DNA from 2 places in the Jeotgalibacillus aurantiacus genome. Region 1 is predicted to be linked to the other one. Evidence: a T-box and tRNA genes for the amino acid it is inferred to sense, from the RefSeq annotation. Region 1 holds a T-box; the other holds one or more tRNA genes.
The links. The T-box of region 1 lies ahead of metG (methionine--tRNA ligase). A T-box ahead of a tRNA ligase gene usually reads a tRNA of that ligase, here a tRNA-Met.
Positions count from the first base shown of each region.

Region 1 (9,891 bases):
TGGGATTGCACGAATGCTCCGGGGATATCATGATGCGGTCAGTGATTTTCCAATTGATGATTCCTGGCAGCCGATTGATTGTACGCCGGAGCCTCACGAAATCATCTGTCATAACGATTTTGCGATCTATAATCTGATTTTTGATCAGGAAAAACCGGTTGGGGTGATCGATTTTGACAATGCTGGACCGGGTCCGCGGCAATGGGATGTGGCCTATGCACTTTACACATGTGTACCATTGAGCCGCCTTTATCACACAGAAGCAGGAGAGGCCATTCACTACTCGCCAGAAGACGCAGATGGGATCAAAAAACGAGTCAAATTGTTTTATGAGGCATACGGCAATGACAAACCTGAGCAGGACATCATCAACATGGTCATTCTCAGACTCGAAGGCTTATGCAGGACCATGCATCGAAAAGCAGCAGAAGGTAATCCGGCTTTTCAAAAAATGATCGACGAAGGCCATGACAAACACTATCAGGCAGACATCCAGTTCCTTCGCGAGCATGGAGTGGAGTGGGTGTAAAGTTTGGAGACAGATACCAAGTCTGCAAAAAAATGATTGCCTATATTTATCCAAAGTGGTAAACTCCTTCTAACCAGATAACAGCGTTGATAAGGAAAGTAGACAAGAGGTAGTTTGATAGAGAGCTTCTGATGGTGGAAATGAAGCAGATGATCCTTGTTGAAAATGGCCTTTGAGCTTCGTACCGAACATTTAAAGTAGGCTACGACGAGATGAGCACTCGTTACAACGGCGGCAGTATGAATACGTACTGACAGAGGCACATGGTGTGAGCTGTGTGTAAATTTAGGTGGTAACACGAGCATACTCGTCCTAATCGATACTTCGATTAGGACGTTTTTTTTATTTTAAGGAGGAGATGGGATGAGTATTTTTATTGGGGGAGCCTGGCCTTATGCAAATGGTTCTTTACATGTCGGGCACATAGCAGCTTTACTTCCGGGGGATATTTTAGCGAGATATTACAGACAGAAGGGCAAGCCTGTGCTATATGTTTCAGGAAGCGATTGTAACGGTACGCCGATTTCTATACGTGCGAGCAATGAAGGAACGACGGTTGAGGCGATTGCAGATCAGTTTCATAAAGAGTTTGAGGAAACGTTCCGGCAGCTGGGCTTTACATACGATCTTTATACGCGAACGGATGGTGAACATCATCATGAGGTTGTGCAACACATTTTTCTGAAGTTGCTGGAGCAGGGACATTTGTACAAAAAGAAGGTTGAGCAGGCTTATTGTGCACATGATGCACGCTTTTTGCCGGATCGTTTTGTTGAAGGGACGTGTCCGAACTGTGGAGCGAAAGCGCGCGGGGACCAATGTGATCACTGCTCACAAATTCTTGACCCGCTTGACTTAAATGAAAAGCGCTGTAAGCTTTGCGGAAAGGAGCCTGAGATCAGGGAAACGGTGCACTTTTATTTTTCCTTCAATTCATTTCAGCAGAAGCTTGAGCAGTACGCAGCTAAATCTGGCGTTGAGAGCAGTTGGCGTGACAATGCGATTCAGCTGACCAAACGGTATTTAGCGGAGGGGGTCCCGGACAGAGCTGTGACACGTGATTTGCCAAATGGAATTGATGTGCCGATTCCGGGATTTGAGGGCAAAAAGATCTATGTCTGGATTGAAGCGGTAGCCGGTTACTATACGGCGAGTCTTGAGTGGGCAAAGATCAACAAAGAGGATGCCTCAAAATTTTGGTCTGAGCAGACGACGTCGTATTATGTTCATGGAAAAGATAACATTCCATTTCACTCGATCATCTGGCCTGCGATTTTGATGGGGATTAACCTTCCTGCATTACCGACGCACATCATCTCCAATGAATACATGACACTTGAAAAAAGGAAGATTTCCACGAGTGGGAACTGGGCTGTCTGGCTGCCGGATCTGTTGAAATCCTATGATCCGGATTCTATTCGCTACTTTATAACAATCAATGCCCCTGAACAGCGTGATACCGATTTTTCATGGCGTGAATTTATTTACAGCCATAACAGCGAGCTGCTCGGAGCCTTTGCCAATTTCGTCAACAGAACGTTAAAGTTCATTGATCAATCCTTTGATGGAAAAGTGGAACGGCATCCGATCGATTCAGCACTACATCACCAGATAAAAGCTCTTTATGATCAAGCCGGTGTCCTGATTGAGAGAGGTGAGATCAAACAGGCGTTGGAGACGATCTTTGCCTTCATTCGGGAAGCAAACCGCTACTTTGATCAACAGCAGCCCTGGATACATGTGAAAGAAGATCAAAGCCGCGCGAAATCGACTTTGACAAACTGTGTCTTCATCATTCAAAACCTGGCGCAGCTGTTACGCCCATTTCTGCCATTCGCATCAGAAAAAATTGAAAAAATGCTGCAGCAACCTTTAAAAGGCTGGTCTGTTGTAGAATCGCTGCCTGATTATGTTCACGATGTTCAACCTATTTATAAGCGAATTGATACGAAACAAATTGAAGAGGAGAGTGCGAAGCTGGGGTAGAGGTGTGTTCTGTTTTTGTGGAAAGGGAATGTACTATTTGAAAAAATGAATCGGACATTGAATGTAACATTTTCTGGATGATACAATGATGTAAAAGAATAGGAAAAGTTGCAGCATGACATTTATTAAAAAACACCCCTACATAACCGGTTCATTAGTTGCTTTTATGACACTGCTGATTTTAATCGCATACTTCATTTACTGGGCTTTTTTCAGTATTGCACGGTTAGAGCCGGGTGAGCTGATTGCTGAAGAAACGTCACCAAACGGCGAATATACTGTAAAAAACCTATCTGAATAACGGCGGAGCAATCGTTGACTTCGCAGTGCTTGGCATTCTTGAATTTGAGAATTCGTCTAAAGGGTCTAAAAACATTTACTGGCAGTATGAAACAACCGAGGGAAATATCGAATGGCAGGATGAAGATACAGTAAAGATCAACAACATTGAGCTTGATGTGCCGGATGAGAAGTATGATTACCGTAGATGAGGGGTCTGACCCCGATTCTACGCTCAGGGTAATGAAAGGAGTAAAAATGAGAAAAGGAATTCATTTGTGTTTTGTGGTGATGATTTGTTTTATCGCTTTACCAACTGCATCATCTGCAAATGATGTGCCGGGTAATGATGAGATAAACGAAAGGTTAATAGAGCTTGGTTTTAAAGAAGAGTATATCAGTGTGTTAAACGAAGAAACGAAATTATCTATTGCGAATGAGGATGCAGCTGAAAAATTGTTGTTTTTTAAACGGAACGGACAGGTCATTTATGATGAAGGAAACCTGGATGATCCTATGCCTGATCGTGAGCCGGGAGATATAGCCATTAATGTCGTAGCGATTGACCTTGGCATGGAGGGTGGGAGCCGGCATATTAAGCTGCTGGGCGATTATCAGTGGTCAGACATGCCATTTTTCAGATTTGAGGATCGGTTTTCGTTATCCTGGGACAGCAGATGGTACGGTCAATCATGGGGCATGACTGATATACAGGATTTCAGCGGGTACTTCAGCAAAGAAAATGATCTGACCAACCCTGCCCATGAAAATAGAGGCTCCGGAGTTAAATTTGCTTACGATCTGAAAGCAGGTGCCTCAGCTGCTTCCGGCACAGCCATTGCCTATCTGATCGATAACCAGCCGGGCTTGGATGAGCCGGTTTCCTTTGCAACGTTTGATGCGTCTTATGAGCATTTTTTACCGTTTAATTCAGAGGAATTGGGTCGTTATTAAAAGGGGGAAACCAACATGAGCGGAATTCGAAAACGACTTTCCACAGAACAGCGTCAGGAATTACTGAATACGCTGAAAAACCGTTTTGATGAAAATATGAATCGTCACCCTGATCTGAATTGGGCAGATGTTCAGGAAAGAATTGAAGCTGATGAAGGCAAGCTCTGGTCGCTGAGTGAGATGGAACAGACGGGAGGGGAGCCTGATGTAGTTGGGATGGACGAATCGACTGGTGAGTTCATCTTTTTTGATTGCTCTTCTGAAAGTCCGGCTGGCCGCAGAAGCGTATGTTTTGATCGAAAAGCGCTGGACGCGCGCAAGAAAAATAAGCCGGAGACGAGTGCGATGGATCTTGCGGCTGAAATCGGGATTGAGATGCTGACGGAGGGACAATACCATCATTTGCAGGAGCTGGGAAGCTTTGATCTGAAAACATCAAGCTGGGTTCAGACACCTGAGTCGATTCGTAAGCTTGGCGGAGCACTCTTTTGCGATCGCCGCTACGATACGGTATTCGTTTATCATAATGGTGCGGATTCTTATTATGCCGCGAGAGGATTTCGTGGTGTGTTGAAGGTTTGATGAAAGCACGGGAACTTCTTGTTCTCGTGCTTTTTTAGGTAGGTGTTGAAGTGATGGAATCATGTTTTGAAATGAAGGAATCACGCAGCTGGAAAGATGGAATCCGTTCGTGGAATGAAGGGAAAAAAGGGCAGCGTAGCCCTTGTGATTGAATTAATTTCCAGAAAGAAGGAATAAAATTTTCAAACGAAGGAAATAAAATCTAAAAAGATGGAATGACTTTCGAAAGTGAAGGAATCCCGTCTTACGGCCTCCGCCACGCAAACTATCTCAAGCCAGCACCTCACTGCAAATTCAACCTGTACTCAATCATCCCCCCACGTTTACCAGCCCATTCCTCAGCGCCTAGCCGGCTAACTTCTTCAAAGCCCAGCCGCTCAAGCATCCCTCTCGAACGAACATTATGCTCATGCGTTTCAGCACTTAACTGCTCTATCCCAAGCACTTCAAAGGCATGGTCCATCAATCGCTTAGCAGCGCGAAATCCGATTCCCTGACCCCAAAGCGTGCTGTCCCCAATCGCAATCCCAAATTCCGCGGAGCGCTCTGTGATACAGGCCAGATCAGCATAACCAATCAGCCTGTCATCAAGGGTGATACCTATCCGCATAAAATCCTCGGACTTATTATTTACACAGGTTTCCCACCACTTCAACAACTCATCCCGGTCACGGTAAGCCGGCCATTCATTTGCTGAGCAAAACGCCTCATCCCTGCTCCAGAGCAGGACTTCGTTGAAATCTGTAAGTTTAAGAGGACGTAATTCGATTGTCTGCATTGATATTCACCTCGCTTTTAGAAGACGTTTTAAAACAACGATCAGTACGATTAATACAATAAATGTAACTAAAATAGATCCAACAAAGTTTGACCAAGATGTGATAAAAATGGAGCAACAATCTCCTCCATACCGATGAGGCAAAGGGAGATCAATCACCGGATTACGGAGCTCTCCAAAATGAAATGGAAGGCCTGTCTTCATTGGGAATGCTGTCGCCAACTCTTCCTCAGTCTCAATCATTTGTCCAGTCATACCTGTCCATATCACAAAAAGAATAGAGAGGATCAGACTGCCGAAGCCTAATAAGAGTTTTGATTTCATGAGATGCCCCCTTTTCTTCTAATCATACCTCAATTCGCTCTCACTCAGATTCTCAGATTCATTCGTGCATTTAAAACTAAGAACAAATCCGATCAATCCGACACTCATTAATAAAAGCCAGGGAATGATTGAACCCGGCAACTGCTGAAGTAACACTGTTCCTGCAAAGCTTCCGAGAGACGCACCGATCGCAAAAGAAAAATCGCTGAATCCATAATAGGCTGCCTCATTTTCACCCTTTGAGAACAACGAAATCACGAAATCTGATGAAGGAAGTATCATCGTTTCACCGATTGTGAAAATGATTACGCAGAATAACAGCCAATAAGGGGTTCCGTTTGCCATAATCAGAAAAAAAGAGAGTGAGGTAAGAAGAAAACCAAACCTAATTAATATAAATGGAGACAAGTACTCGAACGCTTTCTTAGCGAAAAGCATTAGTGAAATACCTGTTATTGCATTCACTGTAATGACATAGCTGACCCATTGCTCACTTTGCGTCATGTTGTACATATGCACAGGAAATACAACAGTCAGCTGGACAAATAAAAACCAGTAAAAGATCATCGTAAAACAAAAGAGGAGGTATGGTTTGTTATGTAAGATCTTTTTAAAACTAATCGCTATTGAACCTGAATATAACGTTCGTTTTGACGGGGGTACTAATTTGACTTGAACAAAGGCAAGTAGTAAAAAAATGATACTGCTGATGACAAATGGGATTGTGGGGCTGATCGAAAACAACATTCCTCCTAACAATGGCCCAACCGCAGCGCCTGCATTCAATCCCATATTTAGATAGAAAAAAGAACGTCTTTTATTTTCTGCATGCTGTTGAGCAGAAAAGAAAGCGAGAGCGGAGGGTTCGTAACACGCTGCACCAAAGCCAATGAGAAAAGAAGAAAGGGCAATGAATTCAAAATTTCCGGACAGAGCTAATCCTAAAAAACCTGCAGAGCGAAGAAGTAAGCCTGAGGTCATCATTGTTTTGTAGCCTATACGGTCTCCTAACAGTCCAGTGAAGAATGGGAAAGCACGTGATGATAAAGTCAAAATTGAGAGTATGATTCCAGTCTCGAAGCCGTTAATTCCTATTTTAAAAGTCAAATAGACAGCTAGAAATGAGAAGACAGCAAAACCTGCCAGATTTAATAGGAAAGCTGAAAAGATCACGACCCTCTGTCCAGTTGCCCGCATGTTTTATACCTCCTGCACAAGTTGTAACCATCTATTATTTTAAATGGTTACATTGATTGTATGGTATACTCTTCCATAAGGCAACCTCTAAAAGGAATAGGTGGTTACGATGAATACAGAAACAGAGAATTTAGTATCTTTTTTGAATACCTGGTCTATATCAAATGCTACAAGGCAGGCAGAAGAAGCGCTTCATGATCAGTCAGCATTGGTCAATTTTGCAAAGAAGCATTTTCAATCTGACCCAGGGGAATCCTTGAATGATACCCTCTCTTTTAGGAATCTAGTAAGGGAAATGCTGAAAGAGCATGATTTCACTGTGTTAAATACTTTGATCGATGAGCAGATAAAGTTCGAGGTTCATGCCACAGAAAACAAGTATGTACTAAAACCCGTTGCTCTTAAAAATAGCATGACTGCAAACCTGCTAATCATTATCGTTCAGCTTGCACAAGAACAGCAGTTCCACAGATTGAAAATGTGCCCTGATTGTCAATATGTCTTTTTTGATGAGTCGAAAAGCGGGACGAAAAAGTGGTGCAGTATGACGAAGCGAAGTGAGAGTGGACGAGCTTGCGGGACGATTGCGAAGGTGCGGACTTTTAGAAATAAAGAATAGGCCTGATCAAGATAACCTTGAGCAATTTTTTATCCATTTATTAAAAAAAATACACAAGCTAGACTGCTTGTGTATTTTCTTCTGAATTTATTGATTGAACGACATGGAGCCCTCTCCTCCAAGCAACCACAACCCCCAAAACACTCGTGATCATCACTAAACTCAGTATCATAAAACACACCGCAATCAGCTCCGCAGACACAAGTCCTGTAAACAATCCGAGCAGAATCATTCGCAGCATGAGCCCGATCGTTCGAAAAAGGCCGTCGATTCTCCCGATCAACTGGTTTGGAATCTGGTCCATCATAAAGGAATTTCGTGCGACACGGGTACCGCTGTTTCCGATGGCAATAAAAAACATGAGTGCGAGGAATGCTGGGATATTGGCCAATAAAACGAGTGAAATCGCTAAGGTGTAAATGATCATGCCGTAAACCATCGCCCGGCCCGGTCCCAACTTTACCATTACAAGAGGCACGATCAGCCCTGCTGTGACAGCACCTATCGCATACATCATTTCCTTAATACCATAAATGCTACCTGAGGCTTCCAGCACCTCAGCCAGATAGACCGGGAACATGTAATTCGTGACCATAACGCCGATGAACGGCATGGTTGTCAGCAACAGAACGTAAAATAGCGCCGGCTGGTTTTTGATATACGTATAGGCATTTTCAGTTGAACGATTCGCTTCGTTCGGATCCTTTTTCGAACGCTTTATGTAAGGAATTCTGATGAATAAAATGATGGCTGCCATATACGCTGCTACATTTAGCAGTAGAATCTGGTGGATGCCCCAATTGACCAGCAACACACTGGCGACTCCACCAGCGATGACGCTCGACAGCTGACCCTGAACCTCCATGGTGCCATTGAGTGACTTGTACTGACTGCTCGTAAACAGCTCCTGGTTCAGCGCAAACATCGTCGGATAGAAAATGGTGTAATACAGACTTCCGGTGAAATAAATAATGATATAATGCCACGTTTCAAATGATAGTCCCAAAAAGCCGCTGAATGAAAAAGTGCCGATGACAATCAAACTCACAATCTTACTGATTAAAAGCAGATTTTTACGTGACATCCGGTCAATAAGTTGCCCGATGAGTGGCGTAATAATGAAACTGATCGCCGTCATCGTGAGCGTAATATAACCAAAAACCTCACTGCCATTTTCGCTCGTCACAAGCAGCCAGGGTATCGCGATCATAGTAATGCCAGAGCCGATTGATGAGGCGAGATTTGCCAGTAAAATCAGCCGAAATCTGCTATCTCCAAATAAATTCTTCATGTTAAAAACTTCCTCTCTTTATTATAAATTTAACTATATAGGAAGAGGTGGAGTGTGTATTCAGCCTGATTGATGAATGTGAACTCATCCAAAAGTCTTGGTATGATTTGTGTTGCAGAAATCCAATCGTTACTATGAGGGTATAACTATTTCTATTACATAGAGAGGGGTTAAAAGATGTTCTATCGTGGCAACCATAACGAGGAGGAAAATCGTTTTATCGTGAAATCTTTTCAAAGAATACCTGATTACGGAAGAATCACCGTGTTTGTCGATACGGAGACAGGTGTGCATTACATGCATACGTGGATGGGGCAGAGCGGAGGCTTAACACCGCTGCTCGATGAAAACGGTGAAGTGGTTGTAGAGAAGCCGGAGTGATCCGGCTTTTCATATTAAGTTTTATCTTTCCTGCTGTTTCTCCATTTCTTCCAACACTTCACTAATCACATACGTAAACAGTAAAATCAGTCCACCGGCTGTCATAAATGCGTATTTTCTTATTTCATAAGTGACGGGCTCGACATTTTCAGAATGCCACCAGCCCTGCATCCATCCGAAAATGATCATAAAAATTCCGAAAACAAACAAACCATTACAAAGCTTTTTTGACTTTCTAAACATGCTGCCTCCTATAAATAAACAAATTCTTATTAAAGGGTAACATACTAATTATCATGGAGAAATGATTCTTTGAATGGTTAGAAGCTTGTTTGTATTCCTGTAAAAACCTCAATCATGATTTTTTTGGAAATCTTCTAATATTATATTGAGTTTTTTCAGATAGTCGCTCACATACGAGTCTTGATGGGCCAGTTGTTTATAGGTGGTGGAGATTACGGAGTAGGAATGAGATGAAAAGTACAGCATTATACGATGTTGTGGGTTCGCATAAGTATATTTCTTTCTGATTTTAAATGCTGTTTAACAAGAATAAAAAATAGGAAAGCCACTGAAAAAAGATGTCTGTTTCAGTGGCAATAACAATTAAAGTATTGGGTATGGAAGGTCTGATCTATATAGGGTACCGGAGTAAATATATCTACTTTGTGAATATCCCTGATATGTTAAGTATCCTCTGTAAAGAACTCCGTTTCTATTCAAAGTATAGAATTTTGTGGCACCCTGATATGAAGAAAAATAAGCGTTTGTTGTAATTGTAGCTGACGCGCTCTGAATTTCTACATTTTTTGTTTCTACTATGGGTGCTGCATTAGCCTGCGGAGTACCAAACACAAATCCAAGAGAGATAATTAGTGTAAAGACAGTTGCCAAATATTTTTTCATTATAGAACCTCCTGATTTTAATAGTTTACGCTTATTTGAATCGTGTTCGTCTTTCAGTTTGTATG
Region 1 is NZ_JACNMS010000003.1:108,582-118,472, forward strand. Features, by position in the region: gene H7968_RS10045 (aminoglycoside phosphotransferase family protein) at 1-529, shown strand, start outside; T-box leader at 607-847, shown strand; gene metG (methionine--tRNA ligase) at 893-2,515, shown strand; gene H7968_RS18025 (DUF5412 domain-containing protein) at 2,631-2,816, shown strand; gene H7968_RS18030 (DUF5412 family protein) at 2,842-3,006, shown strand; gene H7968_RS10060 (hypothetical protein) at 3,053-3,748, shown strand; gene H7968_RS10065 (DUF4256 domain-containing protein) at 3,764-4,330, shown strand; gene H7968_RS10070 (GNAT family N-acetyltransferase) at 4,614-5,108, opposite strand; gene H7968_RS10075 (hypothetical protein) at 5,115-5,432, opposite strand; gene H7968_RS10080 (MFS transporter) at 5,451-6,629, opposite strand; gene H7968_RS10085 (CGNR zinc finger domain-containing protein) at 6,739-7,248, shown strand; gene H7968_RS10090 (MFS transporter) at 7,307-8,539, opposite strand; gene H7968_RS10095 (DUF6440 family protein) at 8,717-8,920, shown strand; gene H7968_RS10100 (hypothetical protein) at 8,942-9,163, opposite strand; gene H7968_RS10105 (hypothetical protein) at 9,527-9,826, opposite strand.

Region 2 (9,891 bases), on a different contig from region 1:
CACATATAAAAATCCATCAGGATCAAGATAGCCGAGGTCCCCTGTCCTGAACCACCCGCGCTGCAGTGCTTTATCCGTAGCCTCGCGGTTGTGGAAATAGCCTGATGTAACAGACGGTCCTGTCAGCGCAATTTCTCCAATCTCATTCTGGGTAACAGTCTCTCCTGATTCAGTCACAATTTTTAATTCACCAGGAAAAAGAGGTTTGCCAGATGAACCGATTTTAAAAGGCGCATCCTCGGGTGACAGTGTGGTGAATTGAGAGCACGTTTCAGTCATGCCATATGATTGAAAAACCGGTATGTTCAGCTGATGGCACTTCTCAACCATCGATTCAGGCGCAGGTCCTCCGCCCAGAAGCATACAGCGGAACGATGCATGATATGCAGAATCTTTCACATCAAGGAGACGCTGCAGCATGACTGAGACGACTGACAATATCGTTCCTTTTCCACTGGCCAGATCCTGATGGATGACCCGCTCATCAAATTTAGCGTACAGTCTGACACCGATCCCGTAAATGACACTTCTCATCAGGATAGAAAATCCGCTGATATGAAATAACGGTACGGCACACATCCAGATGTCCTTCGTGTCCAATCCAATATTAAACGCAGATGCCGAAGCGCTCGCAAAATGATTATCATAGGATTGCATAACGCCTTTCGGATGACCTGTAGTCCCTGAAGTATACATAATAGAACAAAGTTCAGCGTGTCCCCACGTCGTCAGATCGACAGGATCAGCCAGCTTAACCTCATCTGCTGTGATTACATCTGCATCGAGGTCTGGAACGGAGTGATGATCCGTGATCACAAGCTGTGCTCCGCTGTCCTGAAGCTGAAAATTCCACTCTTCAGCGGTGAGCCTGCTGTTCAGCATCAGCACAGGAAGCTCCAGCTTTTGAATGGCGTGAATGGCAATGACCGTATCCGGATGATTTTGCAAGAGAAGCGCAACGGGGTCAGTTGAATCAATAAAGCCTGACAATCTGGCTGCAAACGCCTGTGATGCCGTCTCCAAATCTTTAAATGTCCAGGTTTGATCTGCAAAATAAAGTGCGACCCTGTTTGGCGTCAGGTACGCTCTTTTCTCAAGCCAGGTTGACATACTGTTCACCTCTTTCTGTTCATTGACTTCGTATGTATTGTGATCGATAAAAAAGCCCATGGACCATGCCATGGGCTTAGAAACATCTGCTTAAGGAAAACGCGGGAATTGTCCGAAGTCCGGTGAACGCTTTTCTTTAAATGCGTCACGGCCCTCTTTCGCTTCATCTGTTGTGTAATAAAGGAGCGTTGCATCTCCTGCAAACTGCTGAAGACCTGCAAGGCCATCTGTATCAGCATTCATCGCTGCTTTGATAAAACGTAGTGCAGTCGGGCTCTTCTCAAGCATTTCCTCACACCATTTAACCGTTTCATCTTCCAGCTGATCAAGCGGCACAACTGTATTGACCAAGCCCATATCAAGCGCTTCCTTCGCGTCATACTGACGGCATAGGAACCAGATTTCACGTGCTTTCTTGTGGCCAACGATGCGTGCCAGATAACCTGAACCATAACCTGCATCAAACGATCCAACCTTTGGACCTGTCTGACCGAAGATCGCATTATCAGCAGCAATTGTCAGGTCACACACAACGTGTAATACGTGTCCGCCACCGATTGCATAGCCTGAAACCATCGCAATAACCGGTTTTGGAATCACACGGATCAGACGCTGAAGGTCCAGCACGTTCAGACGCGGAATTTCGTCTTCCCCTACATATCCGCCGTGTCCACGCACACTCTGATCTCCGCCTGAACAAAATGCTTTATCGCCAACACCTGCAAGGACGATGACACCAATTTTCGCATCGTCACGGGCATAAGCAAATGCATCAATTAACTCCATTACTGTTTTCGGACGGAAAGCATTACGCACTTCCGGACGGTTGATCGAGATTTTGGCAATCCCATTATACGTTTCGTATAAAATATCTTCATAGTTTCGTTCCTGTACCCATTCACGAGTCATGAAAGAAACCTCCTTTTATGTAATCGGGCTTTAATTCAAAGTATGAATTAAAAACTCCCTTACTATTGTATCAAACTTTTCGGGTTGTTCCACCTGAATTGCATGCCCTGCACTCAAAATGACTTCATGCCGACTGTTAGGCAGTAATTTATTCATCTCTTCTGCAATATTGACAAACTTCGTGTCATACTCACCTGTCAGCAGCAGCACCGGCATCTGAAGCTCCGGCAGCCGCTCCCAGTATGAAGCCTGATGACCGGTTCCCATAAACTTTAGACTCGCTGAGAGCCCCTCAGGAGCATTCGATAGCCGCTGCTCTCTGATCATTCTCTTCTGTTTTTCAGGGAGGTTTTTTTGTGAATTAAACAACGGGATCGCTTCCCACCTGTCAGTGAAGGCGCAAATGCCTTCCCGCTCAATAAATTCAGCCAGTTCCTCATCCTGCAGACGCCTCTTAGTCCGTTCTTCATAAAGCTTCAGACCAGGTGACGCACTTTCAAGGATGAGTGAAGGGACTCTCTCAGGGTAACGCATTGAAAAAGCAAGTGCAGTCCGTCCCCCCATTGAATAGCCGAGGAAAGCTGCCTGATCAATGGATAAATGGTCCAGAACAGCTTTGATATCTTCACACACGATTTCCATCGAAACATAGTCCTCATTCAGAGGCACCTCTGTTTGACCATGGCCTGGGAGATCAATAGCTATAACACGGAACTGATCCTGCAGCTGGTCCTGAAATCGGGACCAGCTGCAGGCAGAGCCTGTAAAACCATGCAGCACGACCAGATCGCTGCCGGATCCTTTTACCTGTAAATGATAGTACCCGTCTCTGATCCTGATCTTCATTCAAACCTTCTCCAATACTGCCCGGCACGCTGCTCCAACGTCCTGCCAGAGCTTACGATGGGCCGTTACGTTTTCGTCACGGTTTGTCAGCACTTCAGTCAGTTTCAGACGATCCGCCTCTTCATGCAATACAGCTTTAAGTTCGTCCTTCGTTTCACAGCGCTGATAATCAAGCCCGTAAAAAGCGGCTGCCTGCTCAAAATTAAGAGATGGCGGCGTGCCAAACAGCGTTTCAAAATGAGCCGGTTCTTTTGCCTGAGGTAGGAAGGAAAAGATCCCTCCACCATTATTATTCATGACGATAATCTGCAGTTTGCTGCGATGCTGTTTTGCTACGAGCAGACCATTCAGATCATGGAACATCGACAGATCACCGATTAACAAATAGACCGGTTCGTCTTTCACCGCAGCGATACCAAGTGCAGTAGAGACAACGCCATCAATGCCGTTGGCACCGCGATTCGCCCAAAGATGTATGTCTTTTGTGTCTCTCGTCCAAAAGGTGTCGACATCCCTGATCGGCATACTGTTGCCTGCCACCAGGTGACTTCCGGCAGGGAGAGCCTTCAAAAGCGTACCAACTGCTGCCCCTTCATCCTTCTGCTCCAGTACATATTGGCTGATCACACGTTCTGCAGCTCTGTTCAGCTCCTGCCATACCTTTAACCAATCACCATTAGGCTGCTTTGTCAGACGCTCCGCAACATCGGAGAATCTCTGTATAGAGCTCTCAATATACGACGTAGCTGCCGAGATCGGATCTCTCCACTCCGCTCCCTCATCAAACAGCCAGTGCTCAGCATTACACCCTTGTAGATACTGACTGAGTGCTTTTGAAACAGGCATGCCGCCAACGCGGATAATCAGGTCAGGATTCAGTGTTTCTTTTACCGATCCATCCTTTAAAAAAGCATCATACGTTTCGATCACCATGTCATGCTTTTGCATGCTGTCCCTCAAACCGCTCAATGGATCAGCGAGAATGGGATACCCCGTTTTTTCTGCCAGTACAATCAGATCGTCCAGTGTATGTTCCGACTCCATCGGTCCTGCAATAATCAGCCCTTTTGCGGAATGGTCTATTTTATCTGCAAGAACAGAAAGCTGTTCATCAGACAACTGCTTTTCCCCGTGGAAAACATCTGCAAAAACAGCCGTTTCCCTGTAGGAATCAAGCTTTGGAATTAAAGGCTCCCTGAAAGGAAAGTTCAGGTGAACAGGCCCTTTCGGATGTGATTCTGCTTTCGCTGCAGCCTTAGCCGCAATCCTACCCGTATAGCGCAGGACAGCTGATTCAGCTTCAGGAAGCGGCATATCATAAAACCATTTCACATGATGACCAAATAAATGAATCTGATCAATCGCCTGTGGTGCTCCGTTGTCCCTCAGCTCATGCGGACGGTCCGCCGTCAGCACGACCAGTGGTACCCGTGCATACTTCGCTTCTACAACAGCCGGAAAATAATTCGCTGCTGCTGTCCCTGATGTACAGACAATCGCAACCGGTTTTCCGCTCGCTTTCGCCATACCGAGCGCATAAAAAGCCGCTGATCGCTCATCCACATTAATGTGAGTTTCAATCAGCGGGTGGGCTTCAAGTAAATAAGCAAGTGGAGTTGAGCGGGAGCCGGGACTAATCACAGCTCTTCTCACCCCACTTTGATACAGTTGTTCTATAAAAGTTGATACATATTCAGTCAATCGATCCTGATGATTCATTTCATTGTTCCTCCCACGGCTCTTAACATCGGGCGGAATTTGATTAATGTTTCCTGGTATTCACTCTCAGCTACTGAATCTTTGACCACCCCGCACCCGGCATACAAATAAGCATAATCCTGAACAAGGAGGCCAGAACGGATTGCCACTGCAAACTCCCCATCACCATCTGCATTCATCCAGCCGACAGGCGCTGCATAAAGTCCACGATTCATTTTCTCCTCTTCCCGGATGACCTTAAGCGCTCTCTCTGTAGGCGTTCCGCCAAGCGCAGGTGTCGGATGAAGTTTTTCAACAAAATCAACAATCGTCTTTTCAGAGCCTGTGAAACCTTTTACCGGTGTATATAAGTGCTGTATATCTCTCATTTTCATAAGACCAGGCTTTGACGGCACGTTAATGGATTCACATAACTGCCCGAGACTGTCTGAAATCATTCGGACCACAATCTCATGCTCATCGAGATTCTTCTGATCATTCAGCAACTCCTGTCCAAGCCGTTCATCCTCATCAATCGTTTTCCCGCGGGCAATAGACCCCGCAAGGCAAGTGGAGAGCACTTCATTTCCCTGTTTTCTAACCAATCTTTCAGGAGTGGCCCCAATAAAGCAGGAATCTGCCACCTCAAAAGAAAAAATAAAGCTGTCCGCCTGATCATCACGAAGGCGTTCCAGAACTGAATCTGATCGTTTCTTATCGTTAAAGCCAATCTTGATCTTTCTTGCAAGGACAACCTTCTCCATCTCACCCTGATTGATGCGTTCCACCACAGATGTCAGGGAATTTTTCCACTCTTCCGGTCTGATCTCATCAATCGTTTCCACGCTGATGTCCTTAATATGTGTAGACTGTCCTGTCATGAGTCGTTCTTTCGTAAGCTGCATTCGGTTCCAGACCTCTGCTGCCAGATCACCTTCCATACAGACAATATTCATCGTCAGATAGGCACTGCCATCATGCTCAACAGTCAACATAAAAGAAGGCAGATGGAAATAAGCCTTTGAAAAATTAGACCACTCTATTGCTGTCTCCTGCTTTGGATCAAATGTAAAGCCGCCCATCAAAACAGGGCCTGTACTCATCCCGGCTCTGTCCTCTATCACTGCGTCTTCTAAAAACTGAAACCACTGCTTTTGAAGCTCATTGAAGCGCGCTTCCTCTCTGTCAGAAGAAAAGATCTCCGCATTTCCAAGCCCGACCAGTGTTGTTTCACTCTTAGGATCCTCCCAGAACGAGCGCTCACCATGATAGATAGAATAACCCGCTTCATAAAATTGAAGTGGGTCCACTGTGCCGATTTTCATTACCTTGCTATATAAAACTTTCTTATTTGTTTTTTCAGCGCTTTCAAAAGCGCGTTCAAATGCTGTAAACCCCTGTGATTCGTGTAGGATTTTCACTGTGCTTCCCCTCCAAAAATCGCACATTCGTCCATCTGAATTGCTCTCTTAAAGATACACTTCTTTTTACAATGATGTCAATGAATCGTCATCGGCAAACGTTCTATTTTACAACCATCACCAACTTTTTCACAGAGGGAAAAAGAGATATAATGAAACTGTAGAAACTTTGTCGATTTTTGAAAAGTTTATTGACACAGTTCTTCCTGTTTCATACACTTTAAGTTGGCTTTATTGCGTTACTACAGTTAGGAGAGAATAACATGAGTTTACAACCTGAACGCGATCAGGGATGGCGCATCTGGTGGCAATTGACCAGACCGCATACATTGACCGCAGCATTTGTTCCCGTATTACTCGGAACAGTATTAGCACTTGATTACAGCAGCCTCAACTGGCCAATGTTTCTGGCTATGCTTCTTGCAAGCATACTCATACAGGCTGCAACCAATATGATTAACGAATATTACGATTTCGTACGCGGCCTGGATAACGAAAAGTCTGTCGGCATCGGAGGCGCAATCGTAAGAAATGGCGTTAAGCCAAAGACAGTATTGAACCTTGCCTTCATTCTGTTCGGTGTAGCATTACTGCTGGGTCTCTATATTTGTGCCAACAGTTCATGGTGGATCGCCGTGATCGGACTAGTCTGTATGGCAGCAGCCTATTTCTACACAGGTGGTCCAGTCCCAATCGCCTACACACCATTTGGTGAAATAACGGCCGGATTTTTCATGGGATTTGTCATTATCCTGATCTCATTCTATATTCAGACCGGCATGGTAAATGCGGTAGCAATGCTTGTATCGATTCCGGTTTCCATTCTGGTGGGTGCAATCCTTCTTGCCAACAACATCCGTGATTTAGACGGAGACAAGGAAAACGGCAGAAAAACCATTGCTATTCTCCTCGGTCGACAGAAAGCGATTTATCTGCTCGCCGGTATGTTCACCGTATCATACGGGTTTGTAGTAGTCCTCGTGATCACCGGTACAGTATCACCATGGCTGCTCATCAGTCTGTTCAGCATTCCTAAAGCTGTCAGAGCAACCAAAGGATTCATTGGGAAAACAATGCCGATCCAGATGATGCCTGCAATGAAAGCAACAGCACAGACCAACACTATTTTCGGCTTTTTGTTATCAATCGGTTATTTAATTGGATACTTCTTTTAAAAGACTCCTCCGGGGGTCTTTTTTAATTTTTGAAAGGCAGCGAAATACAATGTTAGGTTTCAATTTTTGTGAGAAGGATAAACTGTAAGAAGTGACTTAGATGAAGGAAGGATGTTTTGCATGATTACAGATAAACAAAAACAATACCTTAAACATGAATTACTCACCAGAAAAAAAGAAATCATTGAACAAAACGAAAAACCTGATGGTAACACGAATACAGAGCTATCAAACTACGATAATCACCCTGCTGACAATGCCACGGATCTTTTTGAAAGAGAAAAAGACCTGGCACTCGAGGAACATACACAAAAAGAACTTGACGATATTAACCGTGCATTGAAGGCCATGGATGAAGGCACTTACGGGATCTGTGCCGTAAGCGGAGAAGAAATCCCTTACGAACGTCTAGAAGCCATCCCTACTGCACTGACATGCGTGGAGCATGCTGAACAATTCAGCAATGATCACTCCAGACCAAGCGAAGAATCGGTCCTGTCCCCTTCGTCTGATCATCCATACAGAGGAGAAGAAAGCGAAGTCCGTGACTACGAAAACAGTTTCGACGAAGTAGGACGATACGGTACTTCCGAAACCCCTTCCGATATGGCTGACGGATCCGGAGACTATAATGACCTCTACAGCGAAGAAGATGTAAACGAAGACACAATCGGAACAGACCTCGAAGGTGACGAAAGAAAAATTTATAAAAACAGTGATAAAGAATAATAAAAAAAGGAATGCACCTATTTAACTGGTGTATTCCTTTTTTGCGCTAAAATCGTCGTATTCTTCTTTTCTAAAGATACCTTCGTTTAAATCTGTTTATGATACGCTTGGATAGTTTTTTGAGATCAGGGTGTTGAAATTAGCTATCGACTATTTCATTGACGTGATCAACGAAATTCAAACGACTATCGACAGAAATCAAACGTCTATCTACATTAATTACAGAACACTCAACTAATCTGGCTTACCGAAACAGTCTATCATCATCAACTGGCCAGCTATCGACAGAAGGCATCGAGTGATTGATAGCAAAAAAGGTAATTTACCTGACTCATTACATGTACTATCCCCATTCGCTTAAATCAAAGTAATGACCAGGCATGGAATGAGATAGGAGAAATCATTATATAGGGTTTACCATACTGCCTTGGAGATAGAAGACAAAATCCAGCTTCGATTGTTATTTTTTGAGAGATGGAAGAATAGAAAAAACACACTTCGTAATGAAGTGTGTTTTAAAAGGATGACCCGTACGGGATTCGAACCCGTGTTACCGCCGTGAAAGGGCGGTGTCTTAACCACTTGACCAACGGGCCTAAAGAGCGGAGAAGGAGGGATTTGAACCCTCGCGCCGCTTACGCGACCTACACCCTTAGCAGGGGCGCCTCTTCAGCCACTTGAGTACTTCCCCATAAAAAAATGGCTCCACAGGTAGGACTCGAACCTACGACCGATCGGTTAACAGCCGATTGCTCTACCACTGAGCTACTGTGGAATAATGGTGGGCCTAAGTGGACTCGAACCACCGACCTCACGCTTATCAGGCGTGCGCTCTAACCAGCTGAGCTATAGGCCCATACTTTATTTAATAAAGTTGGAGCGGGTGATGAGAATCGAACTCACGACATCAGCTTGGAAGGCTGAGGTTTTACCACTAAACTACACCCGCAGTTAATGTATGGGGCGACTGATGGGAATCGAACCCACGAATGCCGGAACCACAATCCGGTGCGTTAACCACTTCGCCACAATCGCCATAGAAAAATGGTGGCTTTGGACGGAATCGAACCGCCGACACATGGATTTTCAGTCCATTGCTCTACCAACTGAGCTACAAAGCCAAAATAAAAATGGCGGTCCCGACCGGGATCGAACCGGCGATCTCCTGCGTGACAGGCAGGCATGTTAACCGCTACACCACGGGACCAAAGGTAATTGCGGGGGCAGGATTTGAACCTGCGACCTTCGGGTTATGAGCCCGACGAGCTACCGAGCTGCTCCACCCCGCGACGATAAATAAACATCATTAAATTAAAATGGAGGAGGTAGAGGGATTCGAACCCCCGCGGGCTGTTACACCCCTGTCGGTTTTCAAGACCGATCCCTTCAGCCAGACTTGGGTATACCTCCATGAATCTGTATAAAAGTGGTGGACCTTGCAGGACTCGAACCTGCGACCGGACGGTTATGAGCCGTCTGCTCTAACCAGCTGAGCTAAAGGTCCTTTATTATATTGGTGGCGGCAGAGGGGATCGAACCCCCGACCTCACGGGTATGAACCGTACGCTCTAGCCAGCTGAGCTACGCCGCCCAATAAATAAAGTATCCTTCAAAAAATATGGTGGAGCCTAGCGGGATCGAACCGCTGACCTCCTGCGTGCAAGGCAGGCGCTCTCCCAGCTGAGCTAAGGCCCCTTAATAAATGGTCGGGAAGACAGGATTTGAACCTGCGACCCCTTGGTCCCAAACCAAGTGCTCTACCAAGCTGAGCTACTCCCCGAAAAAAAGTATGTGGTATTCTATGTATGGCGCGCCCGAGAGGAGTCGAACCCCTAACCTTTTGATCCGTAGTCAAACGCTCTATCCAATTGAGCTACGGGCGCTAAATATAGTAAGCGGAAGACGAGATTCGAACTCGCGACCCCCACCTTGGCAAGGTGGTGTTCTACCACTGAACTACTCCCGCATATTGAATTGGTGCGGGTGGAGGGACTTGAACCCCC
Region 2 is NZ_JACNMS010000004.1:19-9,909, reverse strand. Features, by position in the region: gene H7968_RS12940 (o-succinylbenzoate--CoA ligase) at 1-1,110, opposite strand, end outside; gene menB (1,4-dihydroxy-2-naphthoyl-CoA synthase) at 1,201-2,019, opposite strand; gene menH (2-succinyl-6-hydroxy-2,4-cyclohexadiene-1-carboxylate synthase) at 2,050-2,865, opposite strand; gene menD (2-succinyl-5-enolpyruvyl-6-hydroxy-3-cyclohexene-1-carboxylic-acid synthase) at 2,866-4,584, opposite strand; gene H7968_RS12920 (isochorismate synthase) at 4,581-5,984, opposite strand; gene H7968_RS12915 (1,4-dihydroxy-2-naphthoate polyprenyltransferase) at 6,248-7,159, shown strand; gene H7968_RS12910 (TraR/DksA C4-type zinc finger protein) at 7,280-7,888, shown strand; tRNA gene H7968_RS12905 (tRNA-Glu) at 8,413-8,484, opposite strand; tRNA gene H7968_RS12900 (tRNA-Ser) at 8,492-8,579, opposite strand; tRNA gene H7968_RS12895 (tRNA-Asn) at 8,589-8,663, opposite strand; tRNA gene H7968_RS12890 (tRNA-Ile) at 8,668-8,744, opposite strand; tRNA gene H7968_RS12885 (tRNA-Gly) at 8,764-8,837, opposite strand; tRNA gene H7968_RS12880 (tRNA-His) at 8,848-8,923, opposite strand; tRNA gene H7968_RS12875 (tRNA-Phe) at 8,934-9,009, opposite strand; tRNA gene H7968_RS12870 (tRNA-Asp) at 9,020-9,095, opposite strand; tRNA gene H7968_RS12865 (tRNA-Met) at 9,104-9,177, opposite strand; tRNA gene H7968_RS12860 (tRNA-Ser) at 9,206-9,298, opposite strand; tRNA gene H7968_RS12855 (tRNA-Ile) at 9,316-9,392, opposite strand; tRNA gene H7968_RS12850 (tRNA-Met) at 9,403-9,479, opposite strand; tRNA gene H7968_RS12845 (tRNA-Ala) at 9,508-9,583, opposite strand; tRNA gene H7968_RS12840 (tRNA-Pro) at 9,592-9,668, opposite strand; tRNA gene H7968_RS12835 (tRNA-Arg) at 9,695-9,771, opposite strand; tRNA gene H7968_RS12830 (tRNA-Gly) at 9,783-9,854, opposite strand.
Region 2: it has a tRNA-Met gene. The T-box ahead of metG (methionine--tRNA ligase) is inferred to sense a tRNA for this amino acid. The anticodon was not compared.